2 regions of the Marinomonas sp. GJ51-14 genome follow, and region 2 is predicted to be linked to the other one. Evidence: predicted binding sites of a transcription regulator. Region 2 holds the regulator's gene; the other holds the start of a gene.
The links. The regulator LexA, encoded in region 2, represses DNA repair genes until DNA is damaged. The targets are predictions, from matches to a motif close to TACTGTNTANNTANACAGTA.
Positions count from the first base shown of each region.

Region 1: a site for LexA is predicted at 3,288-3,307, ahead of AC0L3Y_RS04405 (PA0069 family radical SAM protein). Genes of this name have one in related genera too.

Region 1 covers NZ_CM147879.1:885,279-893,397, reverse strand. Annotated here, with positions in the region: gene AC0L3Y_RS04415 (peptidase M42) at 1-656, opposite strand, end outside; gene AC0L3Y_RS04410 (DUF21 domain-containing protein) at 747-1,799, opposite strand; gene AC0L3Y_RS04405 (PA0069 family radical SAM protein) at 2,178-3,272, opposite strand; gene AC0L3Y_RS04400 (OsmC family protein) at 3,405-3,872, shown strand; gene AC0L3Y_RS04395 (FecCD family ABC transporter permease) at 3,897-4,955, opposite strand; gene AC0L3Y_RS04390 (ABC transporter substrate-binding protein) at 4,955-5,941, opposite strand; partial or broken gene AC0L3Y_RS04385 (ABC transporter ATP-binding protein) at 5,945-6,715, opposite strand; gene AC0L3Y_RS04380 (glutathione S-transferase family protein) at 7,134-7,745, opposite strand; gene AC0L3Y_RS04375 (putative quinol monooxygenase) at 8,004-8,119, opposite strand, start outside.
Region 2 covers NZ_CM147879.1:2,917,107-2,925,225, forward strand. Annotated here, with positions in the region: gene AC0L3Y_RS13875 (DNA topoisomerase I) at 1-255, opposite strand, end outside; gene topA (type I DNA topoisomerase) at 447-3,083, shown strand; gene AC0L3Y_RS13885 (DUF6586 family protein) at 3,070-3,540, shown strand; gene AC0L3Y_RS13890 (hypothetical protein) at 3,543-3,812, shown strand; gene lexA (transcriptional repressor LexA) at 3,909-4,532, opposite strand; gene dinG (ATP-dependent DNA helicase DinG) at 4,602-6,725, shown strand; partial or broken gene AC0L3Y_RS13905 (DEAD/DEAH box helicase) at 6,851-8,119, shown strand, end outside.

The DNA of each region.
Region 1 (8,119 bases), 1.7 Mb from region 2:
GAACCACCGAAACGACGGAACCATTCAAGTAAATAACGCCAGCTTTTACCCGCTTCTTCTTGAGCGGTAAAAAATGCTGTTCCTTTAAATCCAAGACTAAAAAGATGTACTAATGCCGCCGCTGAGATGACGTTATCGAGCTGGCCTTCTAAACGATTGTCTATGATGTTGAGTTGGTCTTTGAACGCAATGGGAGTGCCAGCAACAACACTTTCTAAACCATCAATCTCGAAGATTAAGTTGTTTCTAAATTCACATACGTAAGATTTTTTGATGACGCCTTTTCCGCGATAAACACCAGACCAAGGTTCGTAAGCGTACACTTCTTCATGATTGAAGCGCTCTGTTACCTTGCTCATTAATTCTTCTGATACAGAGTTGTTTAATAAATCCGTGCGATTGGCAGAGACAAATGCGGCGTATTGAAACTCATTTGGTCCAGTGCAAACCAAACCATGGCGATCAATATGAGCTGAAAACATAGTGCTAAAAGGATCACTGCCTTGAGCCACTAATAAGCCTTCATACCAAGTAACTTTTGCCCCACCTTCTTCTAGCTCGCGCTGTAAGATTCGGAAAAAAGAATGTTCCGCACCGACAACGCTAGGTTGGCGAACAAGGAGTTTAAGCAAATCAATAAAATCATCACTAGGCATGCAATAAGAATCCAATAATAGGAAGAATCTAAAGCATGTTTATAAACTGAATATCGCGATTTACATAACATTTTTTTATCAATTCTTAATTTATTCTTTATTGGTTTTTTTGTCCGTTGATTGCTCTGTAGATGACATGCCTTTTAATAGCAATCCAAAGATATCTCCGCCTGTAATAATGCGTTTTTCCTCTCCCCAAATCAGCAGAACATCATGCTCAATATCGCCATCAAAGTTTTTATCTGTAGAGGTATTCAGTTTCATTTTTAACATGGCGTCATTTAATGCAGTGGAACCATCTTTAATGACTACAGGGCGGTGACAATAGCTGTAAGGATCGAAATTGTCTTTTTGATATATGGCGGCACGTGAAAAACCGTCTGCATCCAAAGCAAGCAAGGGCTCGCCTTTAAGGTCAGTTAATATCACCCAACTGTAATTCGTCTTGTTGATTAATGTAAGAAAAGGATCATCAGGTGTTTGAGTTAACTCTGGAATAATTGGTAAGTCTAATTTGATAGGTAAAGGGATGATTGATTTTGGATCAATTACTTCACCTTCTTGAGCTACGTGTATTTCATCAAGTGCAAAGAAATTTAAAGCACCAATACCTTCAACATGATTTAAATCGGCTTCTTCTGCAGTTATATGTTGACGAATAATATTACGAAGTTCTTTCTCTTCAAGATAAGTAATACCTTCTTTACCTAGCCAAGCATCAAGAATAAGTGCTGTTGGCTTAGCCACAGGGTAAAATAAAAATTGATAGAAGCGAATAATAGGAGATAAGAGACTTCCCATTTTTAATGCGTTACGTGAAAAATAAGCTTGGGGTGTTATTTCACCGATTACGGTAATGGCAATAGTAGAAAATAAAAAAGCACCTAGCCCAGTAAGGACAGAATCAGAAAGCATGGTTAATAAAACATTAATACCAACGTTTCCCCATAAAATGGTTGCTAATAAAAAGTTAGAATCATTTCGAAGCTTCAAAACAATTTTTGCTGCTTTATTACCTTTTTTAGCTTCAACATCTAAATGTAGTCTACTGATTGAAAAAAAGGCGAGATTTAACCCAGAAAAAATTGCAGACTGTGAAATGCAAAGAAAAATTGCACACCAAATTATAATTTCTGTTGTCATTTGATTATCCATTTTTTATATTTCTATTTTTTTTCGATAAAAGTTAACGAAGTAATTACTATGATTTTTTTAATTTTATGGTTTTATGTGAATTTTAATCTATAAAGATTGTAGTGTTTATTAAGTATTAATAATAGCATTTGTTTTAGAATAAATTTTTATAAATCAACAAAAATTTTTTATCGTGTATTTTTTATAGATGTTTTAAATCTAGATGTTTGATTAAATTATGGTTTTTAATCATGCTATGGGTGGTGTTTTTTTAGATTTTTTGGAGTTTAAAATTTAGTTTTTGTTATTTTAAAAATGGATTTTTTTATTTAAATATATAAACCAAATAAAAAATCAAGTGATAGTTTTTTATTTTTAATGATGATTCTAAAAAAGAGCGATTTGATCACCTTTTTTTGGCGGTACCTTAAACTGACGACAATCCAGAAAGCTGAGTCGATTATCATTGAGTCCATATTTCCTTCTTGCTAGGTGAAATCGTTGATTAATAATATCAGAGAAAATTCCTTCACCTGTCATACGTTTTCCAAAACGACTGTCATAAAGTTTTCCTCCACGCATGTCCATAATTCTTTTTAATACATGTTCAGCACGATCTGGATAATGCTGTTTCAACCAATCTTCAAATAAAGGGGCCACTTCATGTGGAAGACGCAACATAATATAATTAATAGATTGAGTACCCGATTTTGCAGTAGCCGCAATAATATCTTCTAACTCATGGTCATTAATAAAAGGAATAATAGGTGCAGCGAGAACACTAACTGGAATGCCAGCGTCACGTAGTTTTTGAATAACTTGCAATCGAATTTTTCCCGATACGGTTCTTGGTTCTAAAATACGTTTTAAATGATTGTCTAATGTTGTCACACTAATCGCGACATGAATGAGTTTTTTTTCTGCCATTTTAGTTAATAAATCTATGTCACGAAGAATTAATGTGCTCTTAGTAATGAGTGAAATAGGTTGATGATGAGACAAGGCAATTTGTAATAACTTGCGAGTAATTTTTAGTTCTTTCTCAATTGGTTGGTATGCGTCTGTGTTAATACCAAGCGCGATCGGTTCACAACGATAATTAGGATTAGCCAGCTCTTCTTCAAACAAATAGGCGGCATTGGTCTTCGCGATTAACTTTGTTTCAAAATCTAATCCAGGTGATAAATCTAAATAGGCATGGGCTGGCCGTGCAAAACAATAAATACAACCATGCTCGCAACCTTTGTAAGGATTGATAGATTGTCTGAATGGAATATCAGGTGAATTATTTCGGCTGATGATGGTTTTTGCTCTTTCATAGCGAACTTCAGTTATTGGCGACGAGGTTTCTAATAATGCTACGGTTTCGTCATTTTCATCTACTTCTACTAAGGTGATCGCAAAACGCCCAACGAGATTGTTGGCTGTACCTCGGCCTTTGATTGGCTGGTGAAAGGGGTTTTTATTGTTCGGAGTAGACATAAATAAGCGACCTTTTACTGTATATATGTACAGTATATTGATTGTTTACAATTCATAATGCAAGGCTTATTAAGTTTGCTTTACTGCTAATATAAGAGTCTTAAAAAATGACAATTACAAGGGTAAGTCTTTATGTCGGAATACTTTGCTACAGTGGAATGGAAACGTCACTCTCAAGATTTTTTGAGCCGAGAATACAGTCGAGCACACGAATGGAAATTCGAAGGTGGCGTAGTGATTCCAGCTTCATCTTCACCGCATATTGTCCCTGTTCCCATGTCGATTGCAGACAATGTTGACCCAGAAGAAGCCTTTGTTGCGTCCATATCAAGTTGTCATATGTTATTTTTTCTCGATTTTGCATCACGTAGAAAATTGATTGTAGATCAATACACAGATAAGGCTGTCGGCACCTTGACCATTGGTTCGAATGGAAAAATGATGATGACGGAAGTGGTATTAAAACCGGATGTGACTTTTGTTGGAGAAAGACCGAGTGCTCAGGTTTTACAAGAGTTGCACCATCAATCCCATGAAGCTTGCTTTATTGCCAATTCAATACTGACTGATGTTCGAGTTGATGATGCTTTTTGTGTCTAGTGGCTCATGACAATGTAGTGAGAGTTATAAGGCCACGTTACGTCTTTGTCTCATTAGGAAGACAAAGGCGATGCCACCCGCCAAGCCAGTTAAAATACCGATTGGCATGTCTTCTGGTGGAATAATGACTCTGGCAATGATGTCGGCGAAGACCAAAAATAATGCGCCGAATAACGCCGACAAAGGTAGGATTTTTCGGTAATCCCCGCCAACCAATAAACGCACAATGTGTGGCACCATCAAACCGACAAAGCCAATCACGCCCGAGAATGCGACTGCGGCTCCAGTTAATAAGGCACACACCACAATCACGATAAGACGAAAGCGCTGCACTGGTACGCCTAAGGTACTGGCGGATTCATCACCTAATATCATGGCATTCAGATACCTTGCTTTGTAAATAAGGTAGCTTGCACCCAATAATAAAGTCAAAAACGGAAACCAGAGTTGTCCCCATTGTGCGAGACCTAATCCGCCTAGCATCCAGAAAATCACTGTGTGCGATGCTCGATGATCGCCCATGAAGATAAACAAATTTCCCAATGCCGTTAGCACAAACGCCACCGCAACACCGGCAAGAATCAATCTACCTGCGCTGTGTGCCATGGAGAAGTTTGCTACGCCTAATACAAGACACATTGCAAAGAGTGCTCCAAGGAAGGCAAATACAGGCACAGTCACCACACCTAAAATCATGCCGGTATGTAACAAGGCAATAATGGCGCCCAATGCGGCACCAGACGAAATCCCCAACAGATGAGGATCAGCCAACGGATTTCGAGTCACTGACTGTAACGCGGCCCCGACAACGGCGAGAGTGGCACCCACAATCGCCGCTAAGATCACTCTAGGCATACGAACTGACCAGACAATGTTTTCTCGCCCCATAGACCAAGTTGGTAAACTATTGGTAAAGGACAGTTTATTACCAATAATGCCCCAAATCGTTGATTGCGAAATCGATACTGAACCAACGCCAATGGCGATGCCCATTAAAATAATGAGTAAAAGGCTCAATGCTAATAATAGAAATCGTAAAGGTATTTTAGCGATGTACATGGTTTTCTGTTTGGGTGCGTTCATTATTCTGTTCTAAAGGCCTTAGCTAAGCGTTTGATCGCTTCAATATTACGCGGACCGGGTGTTGCTTCAACGTATTCTAAAACGACAAAGCGATTATTTTTAACCGCTGGAATATCACTGAACGCAGAGTTGCTGCGTAAGAAATCTATTTTTTGCTGCGCAGTTACTTCGCCATAATTCACGATGACGATCACTTCAGGTGCGCGATCAATGACAGATTCCCAACCAATTTGAATCCAGCTTTTTCGTACATCATCGACGATGTTTTTGCCGCCAGCCGCTTCAATTAAAGCGGTTGGCATGGCATGTCGTCCTGCGGTAAATGGTTGTTCTTCGCCTGAGTCGTAGACAAATACACTGACGGGTTGAGCTAGTGGCGCTAGGTTTTCTTGGAAGGCGTCGAGTTCTTTTTTATAGCCATCGACTAAGTTATTTGCACGTTCTTCGACATTAAAAATACGACCTAAATTTAATAAATCGTTGTACATGTCGTTCAAAGACACTTTTGGTTTGTCCATGATATGAATGCAGCTTTCGGTCAGTTCATACACCTTAATACCTAACGGTGCCAATGTATCAGGCGTCACGCCACCGCCGACTCGCATGCCATAGTTCCAACCAGCAAAATAGAAGTCAGCGTCTGCACCAAGTAAGACTTCTTTAGTTGGGTATTTGGGAGAGAGCTCAGGCAGTTCACCAATGTCTTTGCGTAACTCTGCGTCTAAGGTTTTCCAGCCAGATACACCTGTAAACCCCACCATGTGATTTTGAAGGCGCAATGCCAGCATCATTTCGGTTAAGTTTGAATCGTTTGGAATCGCTGCTTTCGGTGCTTGATTAAAGGTTACCGTACGATCACAACTTTTTACTTGAACTGGGTAATGAGACTCAGCGGCTTGTAATGCATTTGTTTGTAATACACAGAACATCAAACCTGTGATGACAAAATAAGCAGGTTTGATGTGTTGGCGAGTTGAAAGAGTCATAAGCTAATCCTGCTTTTTATCGAGCTGTTTTGCATTTAAGTGCTTTTTGTTTAGCTGCTTATTGTTTAAGTAAAAGGAAAATCGTGGTCGTTGTGTGATTGGGTGTTCATCAATGACGGTTTCCACATCAAATACTTGTCGTATTTGTTCCTGAGTAAATACGCTTTGGGGTGTGGAATAATCTTGCATCTGACCTTCTTTCATCACCAAAACGCGATCCGCGTAAGCCGACGCAAGAGACAGGTCATGCAAAGACACAATAATAGTACAAGGAAGCGTTACGAGTAGTTCCAGCACTTCGAGCTGATGGCGAATGTCCAAATGATTGGTTGGTTCGTCTAGAATCAGAATGTCTGGGTTTTGTACTAAAGCACGGGCAATCATAACGCGCTGGCGTTCGCCGCCAGACAATGAGCTAAATGAGCGATCCACAAGGTGAGATACATCTAACAAGGCTAAGACGTCATTGATAATATCAACGTCTTCGTTTGTACGTTTCCAATTGGTCGACTTTGGCGTTAGACCGATCTCGATCATCTCAAAAACACTCAAACCAAACTCAGCGCCAGTGTCTTGTAAAACGGTTGCGATACGTTGCGCGCATTGGCGAGCAGAAAGCGCCCAGATGTCTTTTCCATCCATTAAAACTTGGCCAGCAGTGGGTTTGTTTACACGATAAAGGCAACGCAATAAGCTGGTTTTTCCTGAACCATTCGGACCCACGACAGCAACAAACTCTCCGGCATTAACCGATAAGCTAATGGGTGCGAGTAAGGGTTTGTCTTTGTAAGGGGACCAAGACACATTATCTAGTATCAAAGCGGCGGGTTGGCAACCTGAAAAACAGGAAGGCAACGCATCATTTTGCTGTGAATGCGGATTGGAATGGGTATTGTCAATCAAGGGTAATCGGATTCCATAAGTTCAATAATGTTATAATATAACATTAAAGGGTGTAAAGACAAACACAGTTTCAACACCGCAGACTATACGTAGCTGGCTTTACATGAACAAGCGACGAAATCGTGAGAATTTTCATCTTTACATGCAGTGATTAAATGAAGAGGCTTAGCAAGGGGATGAATGAAGGTAAGAGTATGGATATTCAGTGTGGATTTTAATAAGGAAGTTAAAGTAAAAGCGACAAGATGTCGCTTTTACTTTTAGAAGAGAATACTCTTTTGAAAAAGTGTTAACGCTGAGAGATTGGAATAAACCAATCTTGTGATTCGATGGTTTTAATCCAACGCTGCACATTTGGGAAGTCACTTAATTGATAAGCGCCGCCTTCTTCTGCCACATGGGTGTAAGCGAACAAACAAATATCTGCCAATGTTATTGCCTCACCAATTAAGAAAGTTTGGTTTTGCAATGTGTTGTCCATTAACTTTAATGCCGCGTTACCTTGCTGAATACGGTCAGGAAGCATCTGCTCTTTTAGCGCGTTCATGGCATTGTGTGTTAACCAAAAACGTACGGAAGCAATGCTTGGTTCGTGACTGTATTGTTCCCAAAATAACCATTTATACACAGCGGCCTTTGCTATTAGGTCTGTTGGTAATAATGGCGATCCATGTTGCTCCGCAAGATATAACAGAATAGCGTTACTCTCGCTCAATACTTCACCATTATCTAATTCTAAAACAGGAATTTTTCCATTAGGGCTAAGCGTCAAAAACGCCTCAGTTCGTGTCTCGCCTTTGGTAATGTCGTATTCTTTTAGTGTCACTTTAAGCCCTAAACAGGCACATAATAAACGGATTTTATAACCGTTCCCTGAAGGTAAAAAGTCGTGTAAAACCATAAAGCATTCCTACATCGTATGGTGTTGATTAATAAGCGCTAAGTTGATTCCTTATCTTCTATTAATAAAGAGACGGAGAAAAGCAAATTTAATTGATAGCAGGTGTAACGTAATTTGATGGATAGAGGGAATTATTAAGAAAGACCTTCTTCCCAGCTGGTTGTTTTTTTAGATTACTTTTAGTCGATCCATGCTTGTACCTGAATGTTGATCGTTATAGCACCCAAAAAAATAGTTGGTGAGTATTTGATATTGCTTCTAATCCTCTGTGATCCTATAAAACCGTTTAACGTTTTGAGTTACTTTACCCCAATGGGAGGCTTTGACTCTGGCTTGGTGCTTTTCAAGGGCGGCCTTATCAATAAATTCTTCAT
Region 2 (8,119 bases):
AGAATATTGCAGAAGTTCTCGAAGTGTGTCTAGATAGAAGTCATATAGGACGTCGGTGGCTATTGTATCTGTATTGATATCTTTTAAACCGCGTATATGTTGTTCTACACGATCTGCTCGATTTGAAAGTTGTAATTGTTTTACACGGCGTGCTGTTATTTCTTTTTCTTTTTGGTGTGCACGTGACCCAATAACAACAGATAAAATCACGATGATGATTAAAAATGTGATTGTTAGTATTTGAAGCGTAGCCATGATTGTCCTTAAGCAATGAATTCAGTATGTTAAATAAGAAATACTAAGTTCAGCAAGATTTAATATGTGAAACAATACAGGGATCGCTTGTCATATAAAAGGTGTTTGCTTAATATCAGCGCCCATACAGACTAAACTTCGTGCAATGTGGATTTTTGCAGACCTACTTTATATAAGGCTTACACAGTTCAATGGGAAAATCACTGGTTATCGTGGAATCGCCAGCTAAGGCGAAAACCATCAATAAATACCTAGGCAATGACTTTATTGTTAAATCGAGTGTGGGACACATTCGAGACTTGCCGACAGGTGCAACTTCCACCTCTACGCCTCAGGAGCGCGCTAAGCAAGCAGCATTGACGCGTAAGATGAGCCCGGAAGAGAAGGCTGAATACAAAAGTAAGAAGTCTCGTAAGCAGCTAATTTCTAGAATGGGTGTTGATCCAGAAAGTAATTGGAAAGCTCATTATGAAATTTTACCTGGTAAAGAAAAAGTCGTCGACGAACTAAAGCGTTTAGCAAAAAATGCTGACACAATCTATCTCGCAACCGATTTGGATAGAGAGGGAGAGGCTATTGCATGGCACCTTCGTGAAGCGATTGGTGGTGACGATAGTCGTTATAAGCGTGTTGTTTTTAACGAAATAACGAAAAAAGCTATTACTGCGGCATTCGAAACACCTTCCGAATTGGATTTAAATAGAGTCAACGCACAACAAGCGCGTCGCTTTTTAGATCGTGTTGTTGGTTTTATGGTGTCTCCTTTACTATGGGCTAAGGTAGCTCGCGGTTTGTCTGCGGGTCGAGTCCAATCTGTCGCAGTTCGTTTGATTGTTGAGCGTGAAAAAGAGATTCGTGCATTTGTTCCTGATGAGTTTTGGGAATTGGATGCCATGTTGGCAACGCCTTCTAAAGAAATTATAAAATTCGAAACCGCTAAATATCAGAATAAAGAATATCGGCCAATTAATCAGGCCCAATCTGATGAGCATGTTGGTCGTCTTAAAGGCGCTAAATATTTAGTTAGTAGTCGTGAAGATAAGCCAACCAGTAGTAAACCCTCTGCACCTTTTATTACATCAACACTTCAGCAGGCAGCAAGTACACGCTTAGGTTACGGCGTTAAGAAAACTATGATGCTTGCTCAGCGTTTGTATGAAGGTGGTTATATTACTTACATGCGTACAGACTCAACAAATTTGAGTGTGGATGCGGTAGAAGCGTTGCGAGCTTATATTTCTTCAACATACGGTGATGCTTACTTACCAGATGAACCTATTCGGTATAGCAGTAAGGAAGGTGCGCAAGAGGCCCATGAGGCGATTCGTCCATCTGACGTTACGGTTCGAGTTGATGATTTACTTAACATGGAAAAAGATGCGCATCGTTTATACGATTTAATTCGTAGTCAATTTATGGCTTGTCAGATGACGCCTGCAGAATACACTTCAACAACGATTACTGTTACAAGTGGTGAATATGAGTTTAAAGCCAAAGGGCGTATCTTGCGTTTTGATGGTTACACTCGAGCAATGCAGACCGTTGTTAAAAAAGGCGAAGACAATATTTTGCCTGATGTGGGTAAGGGTGAATATCTTGATTTAAAAGAACTCTTGCCTGAACAACATTTTACTAAACCAATAGCGCGTTTTAGTGAAGCGAGTTTAGTGAAAGAGTTGGAAAAACGAGGAATTGGGCGACCTTCTACATACGCGTCAATTATTTCAACGATTCAAGATCGTGGATATGTTCGTGTTGAAAATCGTCGTTTTTATGCTGAAAAAATGGGCGATATTGTCACAGAGCGGCTAGTTGATAGTTTTAGCTCTTTAATGGATTTTAGTTTTACAGCCCAAATGGAAGAGCAATTAGACGATATAGCTGAAGGTCATAAAGACTGGATTAAAACGCTAAATGCGTTTTATAAAGACTTTAGTGGTGTGCTAGCAAAAGCAGAGTCGCCTGAAGGTGGTATGATGCTAAATGAGCCAACGCCGACAGATATTGAGTGTCCAACGTGTTCTCGTCCTATGCAGATCCGTACGGCCAGCACTGGCGTATTTATGTCTTGTTCTGGTTATGCTTTGCCACCGAAAGAGCGTTGTAAGGCGACAATAAATCTTGTTCGCGGTGATGAAGCTGTCGCTGTCGATGATGAAGAAGGTGAGTCTAAGGCGCTAATCAATAAACATCGTTGTACTATTTGTGGTTCAGCCATGGATAGTTATTTGATGGATGAACATCGTAAACTTCATGTTTGTGGTAATAACCCTGCTTGTTCAGGTTATGAAGTCGAACAGGGGGTGTTCAAAATCAAAGGTTACGATGGCCCTGTTATTGAATGTGACAAATGTACGTCAGAGATGCAGTTAAAAACAGGTCGATTTGGTAAATATTTCGGATGTACAAACGAGGAATGTAAAAATACTCGTAAGTTATTGAAGAGTGGTGAAGCTGCGCCGCCTAAAATGGACCCTGTGCCTATGCCTGATCTTGCTTGTCAAAAAGTAGAAGATCATTATGTTTTGCGTGATGGTGCGACAGGGCTCTTTTTGGCTGCCAGTCAGTTTCCTAGAAAACGAGAAACCAGAGCACCATTGGTGAAAGAACTACTGCCTTACATGGACCAAATTGATCCTAAGTATCATTTTTTTGCTAAAGCACCTGTTGCCGATTCTGAGGGTCGCCCTACAGTTATTCGTTATAGCCGCAAAACGAAAGAGCAATATGTTATGACGGAAGAAGAAGGTAAACCAACAGGTTGGAAGGCTTACTATGTAGGTACAAAGTGGGTGATTGAGGAAGGCAAAAAAAATGAGTGGCGCTAGTTTAGCGAGCCTGACAAATCAAAAAATAGATACCGCAAGACGTCTAATTCAACAGAGTCAAGAAGATGAAGAGAAATGGCTGAATGTGGGATTAGAGAGCTCGGCTATTTTTCAACTGAGAAGTGCTCTTAATGGTTTATTGAAAGAAGTTTGCCTTTCTTATTCTTTGTCTGGGTCGTTGGATGTGGATAAGCTTTTAATTGAAGCTGAGAATAAGCAAATGGTGGTTCCAGTATTAAGTGAATTGTCGAACTTATTATCTCAGCCTAACTCTTGGTGTAGTCAATTGAATCAAGCTTATTTGGTGCAGCTGGAGTGTCGTGCTTCTATGGTTGCGATTGAAAAGGGTGATAATCTAATTGGCAGAGGGAGTGACGCTGGAGCTTCAGTAAGTTTCTATTTGGCCAAGTTAGTTGAGTTAGTGTTGCGTTTTAGAGAAGAGTCATCAGAGTATTGAGTATGAAAGAGTCCTACCTAGAAATTGTTGAGCTGGATAACGGCGATATTGTTTTACGTCCAGTCAGTGAGAGTGGTGAGGAAACGTTGCCATTAGCAACATTGAATATTTCGGATGATACTAAATCTTATTTGAAAGATCGTTATTTTGAGTTGGCAAAATGCATGTTTCATGCTGGCATTGATTTTGTGTATTCAGAAGAAACTCTCTTTGATGAAGATTTTGAACACCCAGAAGAAATAGAAGAGCTTAGACCTAAAATTTTGCATTAGTCCTTTGTTTTTTTACAGAATAAATAAAAGTCGAAATATTAAAAAGGCGAAGCATCTGCTTCGCCTTTTTAATGATTTTAAGATCAATTTTTAGCGTTAAAGGCCTTGTCGTATTACACCAACAGAAAGGCCTTCAATTGCAAAATCTTCACTTTCTAAATCGACAATAATATCGTTGAACTCTTCGTTCTCAGGAATGAGTCGAACAATGCTGCCTTTTTGCTCAAAACGTTTTACAGTGACTTCGTCACCAATACGAGCGACAACAATTTGTCCATTATGGACAGTGCTGGTTTTATGAACGGCCAATAAGTCGCCTTCCATAATACCGATGTTTTTCATGCTGGTTCCTGAAACAGACAGAAAATAATCTGCTTGAGGGGAAAACATACTTGGCGGTATGTTGACATGAGAGGCGATGTTTTCCTGAGCTAAAATAGGAAAGCCTGCAGCTACCTTTCCAATGATAGGCAAGCCTAGATCTTCTGCTTGCTCATCGTTAGATGCTTGATCGACTACACGTATGCCTCGTGAGGCGCCAGATAGCATTTCTATTGCCCCTTTTTTACATAGGGCTTTTAAATGTTCTTCGGCAGCGTTGGGGGATTTGAATCCAAGGCGGCGTGCGATTTCTGCTCTAGTAGGTGGAAACCCGGTTTCACTAATAAATTCGCGAATGGTTTCTAGTACGTCAGATTGTCTTTTGGTTAATTTAATCATAAGGAGTCTGGTTGTTTATACAGTAACTGTTATTATATACAGCTTTCTTAACTAATCTCAATAATATAAATGCTTTCAGACGAACTAAAAAAACAAATTCAACTTGCGTACCGAGCTTCTTTGGATGCGAAGTCCCATAAACCGAGAGCTGGACAGCGCCAGATGATAGGCGCTATTGCTCGTACATTGGGAAATATTAAACAAGGTTCTGAAGGTGAAAGGCTGGATGAAAAGCATGTTGCTGTCATTGAGGCAGGAACAGGGACAGGTAAAACCCTCTCTTATTGCTTAGCGACAATACCCATTGCTAAGGCTCGCGGCTTAAAATTGGTTATCTCAACAGCTACTGTTGCATTGCAAGAACAGATTCTTCATAAAGAGTTGCCTGATTTGCTTGAGCATACAGAATTAAATTTCAAATACACTCTCGCTAAAGGTAGAGGGCGTTATTTGTGTTTGAATAATCTGGAGGGCTTTTTAGGGGCAGAAGAGCAGGCGATAGACGATATGTTTGCCGGGCTTTTTGAGCAGCATCTGCAATCAGATGATGTTAATACAGTCTTGTACCAAGAAATGGATGCGGCATTAGAAAAAGGCGATTGGGATGGCGATAAAGATAATTGGGCTGGAATTATTCGTGATCAAGATTGGCGCCGTTTAACGACTGATCATCAACAATGTACTAATCGTAATTGCGCTAACTATTCCGCTTGTCCTTTCTTTAAAGCAAGAGCAGAGATTGAGGTGGCCGATGTAATTGTTGCAAACCATGACTTGGTTTTAGCTGATCTTTCACTTGGTGGTGGGGCAATTTTATCTGCGCCCAAAGAAACTATTTATGTATTTGATGAGGGCCATCATCTCCCAGATAAGGCTATTGGTCATTTTCGACATGAAGTACGGTTGCAACAAAGTATTGCTTGGCTTCGTCAGCTCGAAAAAAATCTAGTTAATTTAAAACAAGAACTAACAGACGACGTCAGTTTGACTGGGCAGTTACTGTTAAAAATTCCTCAGCAAATACAGAGTATTGTGAATTTCATCCAATACGCGCAGCAAGGCTTAGCACCTTATATACAAGGGTTGGGTTTAGATCAGGAGAATAATCAGCATCGTTTTGAATTTGGTTTGATCCCTGATGAACTGCGCCAGCTGGCTTACAGTTTGCAAACTTCTTATCAGAAACTATTTAACAACATCGAAAGTATTCAAGATGAATGTAAAAAAACCAAACAAAATGAAGGTATGGGGGTAACGCCAGAAACAGCGGAAACATGGCAACCTATTTTGGGTGTGATTCTTGGTCGATTGGAGCAGTGTGTTGGTTTGTGGCGCTTGTATTCTACAGTGGATGATCAGAATTATCCGCCGAATGCGCGTTGGTTGGTGTTGTCTGGGCAAGGGATGGAGCAAGATATAGAGCTTGGTGGGTCACCAATTCTTGCTGCAAACACCTTAAGGCAACAGTTGTGGGATAAATGTTTTGGTGCTGTTGTTACCTCTGCAACTTTAACCGCATTAAACCAATTTCATCGCTTCAATATGCGCTCAGGTGTGCCTCGTGAAAGTGAGTATTTGCGAGTATTGAGTCCTTTTGATTTTCAAGCTAATGGTTTATTAATTGTTCCTGATATGGAGTATGAGCCTAATCGAGTTGAACAGCACACAGCAGAAATTATTGCCTACTTGAATAAGTTGGTGAATATTGAAAAAGGTAGCCTAGTTTTATTTTCTTCTCGTCGACAAATGGAAGAAGTGTCTTTGTCACTTTCAGATAAGTTAAAAGAAATTTTACTTATGCAGGGCGAGCAATCTAAACGAGTTATTTTAGATTCTCACAAGTCAAGAATTGATGACGGTAAGGGGAGTTTATTATTTGGTCTGGCAAGCTTTGCGGAAGGGGTTGATTTGCCCGGTGATTATTTGTCTTGTGTGTATATTGCCAAAATACCTTTTGCGGTGCCTGATGATCCGGTTGAGGCAACCTTGGCTGAGTGGATTCAGAAACGTGGTGGTAATCCTTTCATGGAAATTACCATACCAGATGCTTCTTTACGTTTAGTTCAGGCGACTGGTCGTTTATTGAGAAATGAAAAAGATTCAGGCGAAATACATATTTTAGATAAGAGATTGAAAACGAAACGTTACGGCACGCAGTTAATAAACAGCTTGCCACCATATAGATATCAATAAGTTGCTTTAACAAAGCGTAAGCAAAGGGTGATAAAGCCTTATCAATTAGGTACACTCTTTGCACAGTTGATTAATTTCAAACACATAAAACCTTAAAAACATAATAGAAGCGTATAGATTCCAATATGGAAAACCAAATTCAAGAAGTGCCATCAGAAACGACTACAAAACCAAAACGTGCCCGTCGCCCAAGTAAGCGTCCTCGAAATAATGATGAGAAATTAGTCAGTACGCAAACTAATCTAGAGTCTACGGCTGTTGAGGTAGATAAAGTAAAAAGCGACGCGAAAGCCGGTGTTTGGTCTATAGAAGATTTTCCGGTTGCAGAAGTTGAAGGAAAAGTGCGTTTTCATGATTTAAATATTCCAGATCGAGTTATCAAATCTATTGCTGAAATGGGCTTTGAATACTGCAGTGAAATTCAAGCAGAAACTCTGCCAATGACATTGCAAGGTTACGATATTATTGGTCAGGCTCAAACAGGTACAGGCAAAACCGCTGCTTTCTTGATCGCTATGATCAGTGATTTCTTAGATTATCCATTAGAAGAAAAGCTGCGCTAACAATTTGGCTCGTGGCCTAATTATCGCTCCAACACGAGAGTTGGCGTTACAGATTGCAGATGAAGCTGAAAAACTGACTTCTAATTGCCATTTGAATGTTGTTTCTTTGGTAGGTGGTTTGAGCTACGAAAAGCAAAAAATCGCATTAGAAACCGAGAACGTGGATATTTTGGTTGCTACGCCAGGTCGCTTGTTGGACTTTGCGCGAAACCGTAAAGTCCAATTGGGCAAGGTTGAGTGCCTTGTTCTAGATGAAGCTGACCGTATGTTGTCTATGGGCTTTATTCCTGATGTAAAAAGCATTATACGTATGACACCGCAGAAAGAAGTTAGACAAACTATGTTGTTTAGTGCAACTTTCCCAAAAGATGTACAGGCGCTTGCCCAGCAATGGACTTATTTTCCAAAAGAAGTATCAGTGGTTCCTAAAGAGGCAACGAACCAAAATATCGATCAGGTGATTTATACCGTTGAGGCGGATCAAAAATGGCCGGTATTGAAGCAGCTTATTGAAAAAAATGGTGGTCAACGCACTATTATATTTGCTAATCGACGTGATGAAACTCGTGATCTGTATGAGCGTTTGCGTAAGGCTAATATCAACTGTGCGATTCTGTCTGGTGAAGTTGCCCAGGATAAGCGGGTTAAAACACTGAAAAACTTTAAGGAAGGTATTATCCAAGTTCTCGTTGCAACGGATGTTGCTGGTCGAGGTATTCATGTGGATAATGTTGAGTTGGTTGTTAATTACGCCTTACCTGAAGACCCTGAAGATTATGTACACCGTATTGGTCGTACTGGTCGTGGTGGTGAAATGGGCAAATCTGTAAG